One region of the Peribacillus sp. FSL H8-0477 genome, then DNA from elsewhere that is predicted to be linked to it. Evidence: riboswitches for the same ligand, from Rfam matches in the RefSeq annotation. Region 1 holds a riboswitch; the other holds the start of a gene.
The links. Region 1 has a riboswitch for glycine ahead of MHI18_RS14515 (amino acid permease). Riboswitches for the same ligand answer to the same signal wherever they lie in the genome.
Positions count from the first base shown of each region.

Region 1 (5,445 bases):
TTGTTGTAGCAGCTTATCAAGGCGTCGAACTAATTGGTATCACTGCTGGAGAAGCAAAAGATCCTCAGAATACTATTACAAAAGCGATAAAAACCATTATTTGGCGGATACTCATTTTTTATATTGGTGCTATTTTTGTCATTGTTACCGTCTTTCCTTGGGATCAGCTAGATCAAGTAGGCAGCCCTTTTGTCTCGACGTTTGCTAAAGTCGGGATCACAGCAGCAGCGGGTATTATTAACTTTGTAGTGATTACAGCTGCGATGTCTGGATGTAACAGTGGGATTTTTAGTTCTGGACGGATGTTATATACATTGGCACGTAACGGACAAGCTCCAAAAATATTTGCTAAGGTTTCCAAAAATGGCGTACCCGCTTATTGTACAATTGCTGTCCTTATAGGATTAGCAATTGGGGTTGTCTTAAACTATCTTGCACCGCCAGAAATATTTGTGTATGTATACAGTGCTAGTGTCTTACCTGGAATGATTCCATGGTTTGCTATTTTGATCAGTTCGCTGAGATTTAGGAAAGAACGAGCAGCAGACATGAAAGATCATCCTTTCAAAATGCCATTTGCACCTTATACAAACTATGCCACGATTGTTTTCTTACTATTGGTTTTGGTTGGTATGTGGTTTAATCCTAGTACACGTATCTCGCTGATTGTCGGAATTATATTCTTAATTCTGGTAACAGCCAGCTTTTACCTCTTGAAAATGGGAAAAAGGGTACCGCTGGATTCTGATGAGGGATAATTTAGAACAAAAAAGAGGCTGTCCTATTTTAGGACAGCCTCTTTTTCTAATTCTTCTTACTAATAAGACTTACGGTAATCATCACAATGAAATTAACTAACAAGGCAATAATTCCAACATTCAAGTCTTTCGCTGCCTGCGGCAAAAATGGAAGCAGTGTGCCGATTGTGGATTGACTAATCGTTATATAGGTTACAATCGATAATCCAGAGATGATGCCGGTAAGGGCGCCATATTTAGTAACCATGTTTTTTTGTTTTAGACTAAAGAGAAGAGACGGGAAAAGTTGCGTAATAAAGCTATATCCCATAAGAATTAATGCAGACATGGTTTCGCCGCCGTTTAAGGTAAAGTATACAGATACCAGGGCGACGACTGGTACGAGGCATTTAGCTATCCGCATCACGTTTTTATCTGAGGCTCCAGGAAGCAGCTCCTTATATACATTTTTCGCGAGCAGGGTAGAAACACTCATTAACAGCATCGAGCCTGGTACTAAAGCGGTCAGCATCCCAGCAGCGCCAATTATTCCTATAAACCATGGATCGAAGGTTTGTATAGTTAGACGTAATAAGGAAAGATCTGCATCGGCTCCTTGTAATCCAGGTACCTTTAGAATGGCTGCAAATCCTACGAAAAAGACAAATAACAGCATGAGTGTATATAAAGGACTGATGATAGCATTTTTGCGAAATGTTTTTCCGCTCCGTGCAGTATAGACAGCGCTAAAAACTTGCGGCCACATGTAAAAACCAAATACGAGTAAGATAACAGTAGAGATGAACCACGAAACACTAAGCCCTTGATCGGGAAGCTTTAAAAAACCGGGTTTAGCTGAATTAATGGCTTCGAACATCGGTTGAAGACCACCAAAATAATGAATGGGAAGATAGATGCCCAAAAAGGCAATAATGACAATCATCATGATATCTTTAATGACAGCTATCCATGCAGAGCCGTGAATTCCAGAAATCATCACGTAAATAGTCAGGCTGATAGCTCCTAGCCAAACAGCAGTACTCATTGAAATAGCTCCATAAGAAGCTTCTGAAACAATAATTCCTAAACCTTTTAGCTGCACGACAATGACAGGAATCATGGATACGACACCGACAAGGGCCGCCAATATTCCTAAGGAGGAACTCTTATACTTACTTACAAAAAAATCAGACTGTGACATTAATCGATTATCTTTTGCATATTTCCAAATCTCTGGGAGTAACCAATAAGATAGCACATAAGATAATGTAATATATATGAGTACGTATAAAGCAGGTGCACCTTTACTGTAAGCCCAGCCGCTGCCTCCAAGAAATGAAAAGGTGGTGTAAATCTCTCCAGCCATCAATAAAAAGACGAAAATTGTACCAAATCCCCGACCGCCGACTGTCCATTGTTCTAAGTTCATATCTTTGCCTTTTGTAGATCGAATGCCTAGAAAAATGGATAAAATTAAAAATCCTAGAATAATGATCAGTGCGATATTCATTCTTCTTCACCTTCTCGATTTCTTGGATCAAGCTTATACATAACAGCTAAGACGGCGGAAGTAAGGACGACCCACATTGCCATCCAAAACATATAAAAAGGCATTCCTAATACATAGGGTTCAATACGATTAACAAAAGGAAGAAACCCCAAGATTCCGATAAAAGGAACTAAAGTTAGAACATATAAAATCTTCATTTATAAAAACCCCTTTGTCTTAAAATACGCATTTTCTAGTAAAGTAATGTAACGATAATATATAGTAGCTTTCATGATTTGTATAGGAAAAATTTTATTTTAGAAAAATAGGGTACCCCCAGTTTGGGGGTACCCGTATTATCATTTGTTTTTCTGATAATTATATAGAATCACTAAAAGAATAAACCAGAATGGGGTCATCAATAGGGATAAACGTGTAGCTTCTGCAAACAACATTACGATAAGAATAAATAGGAACAACCCTAAAATAACGTAATTGATAAACGGCGTAAAGGGAGCCTTGAATGTTGATACAGCCCTTAAGTCTGGTCGTGTTTTCGTATATCTAATATGAGAAATTAAAATGATACTCCATACCCAAATGAAACAAATGGCAGAGATGGTGGTCACCACTGTAAAAGCTTGTTCCGGGATTATTTTACTGAGCAAAGCGCCAATTGAGACAACAACCGTTGAGGTAATCAAGGCATTACTTGGAACAGCATGTTTATTTAATGCTGCAAATTTACGGGGCGCCTCATTATTGTTACTCAGTGTGAACAGCATCCTGCTGGTAGAGAATAATCCACTATTTCCAGCAGAAGCCGCTGAGGTTAGTACAACAAAGTTAATAATACCTGCAGCAACAGGGATACCAATTAGAGCAAACACCTCAACGAATGGACTGCTCGCAGCATCAAGCTGTGTCCATGGATTTACACAGAGAATGACGAAAATTGCGCCGATATAGAACAATAAGATCCGTACAGGAATTTTATTGATGGCAGAAGGGATATTCTTTTTAGGATTAGCTGTTTCCGCTGCCGTTACACCAACTAACTCCACGCCAACAAAGGAAAAGACAACCAACTGTAAAGAAAGTAAGAATCCAGACATACCATTAGGGAACATACCTCCGTGACTCCAAAGATTGGTGACAGAAACGGTTCCTGTATTTGTTTTGAATCCAATTACTAAAAGGACAACGCCTATAATAATCAAGGCAATAATAGTGACGACTTTAATAAGTGAGAACCAAAATTCCAATTCTCCAAATAACTTAACAGTCAACAGGTTCAAGCATAATAAGATAACCAGGCATCCAAGAGCTGGTATCCATTGAGGAATATCGAACCAATATTGCATATAGACACCAACAGCGATGATATCGGCCATTGCGGTCATAATCCAACAAAACCAATATGTCCACCCTGTTACAAACCCCGCCCATGGCCCAACATATTCAGCTGCGAATTCGGTAAACGAGGTGTACCCTGCATTGGATAAAAGTAACTCTCCTAATGCCCGCATTACAAAAAATAAGGAAATCCCTATAATCAAGTAGGAAAAGATGATGGAGGGACCTGCCAATTGTATGGCCCGTCCAGATCCTAAAAACAGGCCAGTACCAATGGTACCGCCGATGGCAATGAGTTGTACATGCCGGTTTTTTAAATCTCTTTTTAATTCTTGTTTAGCCAATCTGTACGCCTCCGTTGTCAAAAATTCTTAGTTGTAAACTCAAAAAAAAACAATAAAAAAAGAGACTGGAATCTACCAATCTCAAAGGTTTAAGAATAACAAATATTCGTTACTCTTCTGTCCTTTTGCCTGAGATTATGAATCCTTCGGCGCTGTACTTTGTACAGTCTCTCCAGAAGCTGCTCCTGTTATAGTGTAATCCATAACATTCAACGCTTATAGTATGAAGTTGTAAATACTCGCCAGAGATTTTTCTCTCTGAGCAATGAATTATATCGATAAAATATTAATAAATATTATCATTGATTTTAGTTCAGGTCAAATACGATTTAGGATAAAATCTCTAATAAGCCGTTTCGGTTTGCGGGATTATTTAAACAGTCAACAGGAAAAATAAACGTCCAAGGCATACTTACTTCTGGTTCAATGATCAAAGAAGGATGGGTAAATATATGCTCAGCTGCCACATTATCTCCTTCAATATAACGGAGTATAGTGTTATGAAAGGTAAGTGTCTGGTTAGTGAAATTATGAATCAGAACGGTGATTAATAATTCTCCTTTGTAATTCGATGCGTACCAAACAGGAACTAGCTGTGTACGATTAGTATCCGATAGACATGTTTTTGCAAACATTTCTTGGAACATGATTCGATCCTTAGAAGATAGAGCTTTGTCCCATGACGGTTCAAACTTAAGTTGTTGCATATACGGAACCCTCTTTTCTGTGACTACGATTTATTTACTATAATATCACATGCTCTACCAAGACCTGTAAGCAATGCCTTACCCAATCCTCTCCACCTTAATTTTTGAAACGGCTCGAATAGAGGCTTTTTACTCATTTTCGATTTAATAGAGGGAGATAACACCTCTTTTCTGTAAAATAATGTTTTATATTGGTAGAATAGAAAAATATAAGATTATATGTATTGTTTTTCATATTTGAGAAGTATATAATAAGTTTGTGAAATGATTCACAATATACTTTACTGAGGGGGACAATTTAGATGAAAGCAGCTGTAGTAAGTTCAATTAATCCTGGGAAAGTTGAGATAGTAGATAGAGAGGTACCAACAATTGGACCTGGACAAGCACTAGTGGATGTTGAATATTGCGGAGTTTGTCATACTGATTTGCACGTTGTTAAGGGAGATTTCGGTGAGGTTCCTGGACGTGTGCCCGGTCATGAAGGTATTGGAATTGTGAAAGAGATTGCTAATGATGTAACGAGTTTAAAAGTCGGAGACCGTGTAAGTATTGCTTGGTTTTATCAAGGATGCGGAACATGTGAATATTGTTTGACTGGAAGAGAAACGTTTTGTCGAAGTGTGAAGAACGCCGGTTTTAGCGTTGATGGGGCAATGGCGCAGCAGTGTATCGTACAAGCTGATTATGCTGTGAAAGTACCTGATGGGTTAGACCCTGCTCAAGCTAGTAGTATTACGTGTGCTGGTGTAACATGCTATAAAGCAATTAAGGTGGCAGACATAAAACCAGGTCAATGGATAGCGATTTTT
Region 1 is NZ_JBBODE010000002.1:583,524-588,968, forward strand. Features, by position in the region: gene MHI18_RS14500 (amino acid permease) at 1-758, shown strand, start outside; gene MHI18_RS14505 (sodium:solute symporter family protein) at 805-2,247, opposite strand; gene MHI18_RS14510 (DUF3311 domain-containing protein) at 2,244-2,444, opposite strand; gene MHI18_RS14515 (amino acid permease) at 2,586-3,926, opposite strand; glycine riboswitch at 4,034-4,112, opposite strand; gene MHI18_RS14520 (SLAP domain-containing protein) at 4,256-4,633, opposite strand; gene adhP (alcohol dehydrogenase AdhP) at 4,936-5,445, shown strand, end outside.

Region 2 (5,445 bases), on a different contig from region 1:
ATTCCCTTTGCTTTAAAAATGTTTTTTCGTAAATAACTGTGCGTATATTGTGAGGCTGTCCCAATTGAGGTGACCCCGAAAACTTTCGGGGGTCGGTTCAGTGGGGCAGCCTCTTTTTTAATGATTATGAGAAAGGGCCGAATAAATCTTGGTTTGGGCCGAATGATTACAAAAAAGGGCCGAATAAACTTCAAAAAGGGCCGGATAATCAACAGAAAGGGCCGAATACAGCCATTTAACACCCTGCCAGATCCAATCGTTAGATTAAACAGCTTTTTCAGTCAGATAAAACAGGCCGCCGTTGATAACGGAGATATCAATCTTAGGTTCGTATTGTGCACGGAGGGCGGCTTTTTCAGTTTGGTAATTTTCATCTTCTTCTTGCCCGTCATAAAAACGGTCGAGCAGGTTTAAGTCGTTGTCCCAACGGACGATTGCCTCCTCAGCCCAGCTGTGATCATCTCCTTCAAATGTTTTTCTAATATATCCATCGAGACGTGTAAGACCGCTGGCAGGCATAATTAATGGTGAGAGGTTGAAGAACAGGTCAGGGATTTTTGGTGTGACCTTAAGGCGTACGATTCTTTCGTGAAATGCTTCTTTAATTTCTCCTGAAATTAAGTTCAGTCCGATTGAAAGGCAAATATCTTTCTTCCTGTCGCATTGGTACGATATCTTTACATTAAGACATAGCCAAGGATAGAGAGGCTGCTGTGAAGTGACAGCAGCGTCTTCGTATAGGCGAATAAAGCCAGCTAGCTTTTTCGTTGATTGAAAAATTTGATGGAGACGAGGCGAACCAAAATGAATATGCTCTCCTTTTAAATCTTCTGGTGCGTTCAATGAATCGGTAATCAGAGTTAGTGTCATGGGGTTAGGCACACCCCCTGTTTTTTCGAGATAATGCCAATAAAATGGGCGATTCATTAATTCCTTATCCATTTCAATACTTAACCCAATGACGAGGTGGGTTGGGTGATTTTCAATGATTTCGCATTGATTTGCTTCGAAATAGTTCAGTAGAAATTTATGAATTTCCTGTTGCTGCATGAGTTTCACCATCCTTTACTTGCTGAGCAAATTGAATTAATGACGATAAATTATCCATCTTAATTTTCATCTCTCCTTCGGTTTTTGATTCACCGACTACATCAATTAAGTATTCTTCAATATTTCCAATATCAAGCTTAGTTAAAATTTCATCCAATTCGCCGATTACTTTTTCGAATAAATTTATTTTTTCATATAATAGTTTTAAAATATGATCCTCAATCGTATTTCTTGTAGCTAAGTTGTAAATGCGAACGTCTTCCTCTTGCCCAAGACGATGAATTCGTCCGATTCGCTGTTCAAGACGCATGGGGTTCCATGGTAAATCGAAATTTATCAAGTGATGACAAAATTGCAGATTAATCCCTTCTCCTCCAGCTTCAGTTGCAATCAGTACCTGTGCCTTATTTTGAAAAAGCTCACGCATCCAATCTTTTTTTCCACGTTTAAAGCCGCCTCGAAATGGTACCGATGAAATTCCGTGTTGTTTAAGGTACCACTGCAGGTATAGCTGTGTGGCACGGTATTCTGTGAAAATGATGACTTTGTCATTGATTTTCTGTATAAGCTCTAACGTTTTTTCCGCTTTTGAATTGTTCGAAACGGCGTTTACTTTTTCGATAAGCTGATCGATGCTTTCTAAATAAGCTGGTGACGGATTTTCGGCTTTTTCCTTCATGTTTTTTAAGGTATAGTAAACGGCTTCTCTGCTGCTGCATGCTTCACGCTGAAGAGTTAGCCCCGAAAAGGAGCTGCTTTTGCCGGATTCTCCGGGTTTAAACGCCACGATTGCATCATACAGTGCTTGTTCGGTTGGGGAAAAATCAATAACTGTTGTTTCAACATGTCGTTTGGTCCATTCAATCCCAGTATCTGCCCTCCGGTTGCGGATCATGACGGTATTAACGAGCAGCTTCAAATCCTCATCTTCTAACACAAGACGGCCTTTGCCTTTATACTTTTCAGAAAACAGGGCTTCGTTACCGAGGTGGCCGGGTTTGAGCAGTGAGACAAGATGGAAAATTTCTTCGACTTTATTCTGAATAGGTGTAGCTGTCAAAAGCAGACAAAAGCGTTTTTTTAACCGCTGCACAAATTCATAGTTTTTTGTTTTATTGTTTTTTAATTTATGGGCTTCATCAATAATTATTAAATCGTATTCTTGTTGAAGGATAATGTCTCGGTGGGGATCACGTTTGGCTGTATCAATAGAAGAGACGATACAGTCGCAGCTGTCCCAGACATAGCTTTTTCGCTGAATCACCGCTGGAATATGGAATTTTGTATTTAATTCAAAGGCCCATTGACTGACAAGGGAGGCGGGAACTAGGATTAATACTTTTTTTACGAGTCCGCGAATCATATATTCTTTTAATATTAAACCTGCTTCAATTGTTTTTCCTAAACCCACTTCATCAGCTAAGATAGCTTTTCCATGCATGGTCTCCACAACCTGCCTAGCTACTTCCAGCTGATGAGGAAGCGGCTTTAGCTGTGGTAAATGTTTCGGCGCTTGAAGGCCGTTAAACTCTGGGATAGCTAAATGCGTTTCCGCTTCAATGGCAAGCTTATACAAATCCCAATTAGCCCATGGTCCATCTTCAGCTGTTTTATGTAAAAATTCCTTACTCCAGTCGGAATCAAATGATATTTGGATTTTCATCGTTTTCATCCTCTTTTTTTCTAGGATTTTTTGTATATGTTCATTAAAAGCGAACGTTATAAAGATGAGTTATGATTTCGTTCACTTGTGTATGCTTTTTAGTCAGAAAATGATTGCATAAAAAATAGACTTAATGGTAGGATGGGAGTATCTCAATTGTTATCTATTAATTCAAACTACTTTACTAAACGAATTGAAGTTATTCCCTTACTATGTACCATTTTAGGAAAAATATTATATGCGGATGAAGACAAGGGGAGAGACTACGTCATGTAGCGCCGAAGGAGCAAGCTTAGCAGTGAATCTCTCAGGCAAATGAACTCTTGTTGGACGCAACTCTGGAGAGTGTTACGGGCTGAACCGTGACCACCAAAGGGGAAAACCTTTCTAAGGCAAAACTTTCAGGTTTCAGGACAGAGAAAAAGCTCAAGCGGGCTTCTCTGTCCTTTTTTGTGTGTTCTTAAAGCGATACCTAAAACTCAAGGGGAGGGATTTTTTTGACTAATTTAAAACGTACGGCTTTATTTGATGAGTATGCTGCAAGTAATGGAAAGACCATTGATTTTGGCGGCTGGGAACTTCCTGTTCAATTTTCAGGTATTAAAAATGAACATGAAACTGTGCGGACGAAAGCTGGATTATTTGATGTATCGCATATGGGTGAGATCGAAGTTAAAGGACCTGGAAGCTTGTCCTTTTTACAGAAAATAATGACGAATGACGTACAGAAGCTGACAGACGGCCGTGCTCAATATAGTGCGATGTGCTATGAGAATGGCGGCACGATTGATGATTTACTGATTTATAAAAAAGCGGCAGATGATTATTTGGTCGTAGTAAATGCCTCTAATATAGAAAAAGACTTTCAGTGGATGCAGCAAAACCTGAGTCAGGATGTGGAACTGACAAATAAGTCAGCTGATATTGCGTTACTGGCACTACAGGGGCCGCTTGCAGAATCCATTCTGCAAAAACTTGCAGGAGATACAGATGTAAGTGAAATTAGTTTTTTTACTTTTAAAGAAAATATTGATTTAAATGGAAAAAAAGTAATGGTTTCTAGGACCGGTTACACAGGGGAAGATGGTTTTGAAATTTATTGTAATCGTGATGATGCTCCCATGCTTTGGCAAATGATTTTGTCAGCAGGAGAGAATGAGGGTCTTCTGCCGATTGGCCTAGGTGCACGTGACACGCTTCGTTTTGAGGCAGGACTGCCGTTATACGGTCAAGAGCTGTCTGCAGATATTACTCCAATCGAAGCGGGGATCGGTTTCGCTGTTAAGACAAATAAAGAGGAAGACTTTTTCGGCAAAGCCGTTCTAGCCTCTCAAAAAGAAAATGGTGCTAAACGGAAGCTGGTCGGAATCGAGATGATTGATCGAGGAATTCCAAGACACGGATATGCTGTTTTTAGCGGAGACGATCTGATTGGTGAAGTAACTACTGGTACACAGTCACCGACACTCAAAAAAAATGTTGGATTAGTGCTGGTGAAAAAAGAATTTGCTGAAGTCGGTACAGAGGTAGAGGTTGAAATCCGTTCTAAACGATTAAAAGCAATAGTTGTGGCAACGCCATTTTATAAAAGGCAGAAAAACTAGAGGGGATTGATTACATATGAAGCACCGCTACTTACCGATGACCGAACAAGATAAAACGGAGATGCTGGCTGCAATAGGCGTAACAACCGTAGATGAATTATTTAGTGATATTCCCGAAAAGGTACGCTTTAAAGGCGAGTATAAGATTAAACCCGCAAAATCTGAATCCGCTTTATTGAAGGAGTTGAGCACTCTTGCTGCTAAAAATGCTGATTTAAAACAGTATACATCGTTTTTAGGTGCAGGTGTGTATGATCATTATGCTCCGATTATTGTTGATCATGTCATTTCTCGTTCAGAGTTTTATACAGCGTATACGCCTTACCAGCCAGAAATCTCTCAAGGGGAGCTGCAAGCAATCTTTGAATTTCAAAGCATGATCTGTGAATTAACAGGTATGGATGTAGCAAATTCATCCATGTACGACGGTGGGACAGCACTTGCGGAGGCAGCTATGCTAAGCGTTGGTCATACAAGAAGGCAGAAGCTTCTTGTTTCTACGACTGTGCATCCGGAGTCAAGAGAGGTAATTGCTGCCTATGCGTTGGGACGAAATGTTGAGGTCGTAGAAATTCCGCATACAAATGGGACCACAGATCTTGATGAGTTAAAGAATTTGATGAGTGAAGACGTAGCTGGAGTAATCGTCCAATATCCAAACTTCTTTGGAAGAATTGAACTCCTTAAGGAAATTGAACAGGTGGTACATGAACAGAAAGCCATGATGATTGTATCGAGCAACCCACTGGCGCTAGGTGTATTAACACCGCCAGGCAAACTAGGTGCGGATATTGTGGCAGGTGATGCACAGCCGTTTGGAATAGCAACAGCCTTTGGCGGACCGCATTGCGGATATTTTGCCGTTACCAATAAGCTGCTGCGAAAAGTACCCGGACGTCTTGTCGGGCAAACCGTTGATGAAAATGGAAAACGAGGGTTTGTTTTGACCCTTCAAGCACGTGAACAGCATATTCGTCGTGATAAGGCGACGTCTAATATTTGTTCAAATCAAGCCTTAAATGCCCTGGCTGCCTCTGTAGCCATGACCGCTTTAGGAAAAAATGGTGTGAAAGAAATGGCCATGCAGAATATCCAAAAGGCTCATTATGCCAAAAAAGCCTTCCAGAA
Region 2 is NZ_JBBODE010000001.1:1,087,850-1,093,294, reverse strand. Features, by position in the region: gene MHI18_RS05635 (YqzE family protein) at 1-36, shown strand, start outside; gene MHI18_RS05630 (YqhG family protein) at 265-1,050, opposite strand; gene MHI18_RS05625 (DEAD/DEAH box helicase) at 1,028-2,713, opposite strand; glycine riboswitch at 2,958-3,046, shown strand; glycine riboswitch at 3,050-3,132, shown strand; gene gcvT (glycine cleavage system aminomethyltransferase GcvT) at 3,211-4,317, shown strand; gene gcvPA (aminomethyl-transferring glycine dehydrogenase subunit GcvPA) at 4,334-5,445, shown strand, end outside.
Region 2: it holds a riboswitch for glycine, as region 1 does, so the genes downstream of both, gcvT (glycine cleavage system aminomethyltransferase GcvT) here and MHI18_RS14515 (amino acid permease) in region 1, are expected to answer to the same signal.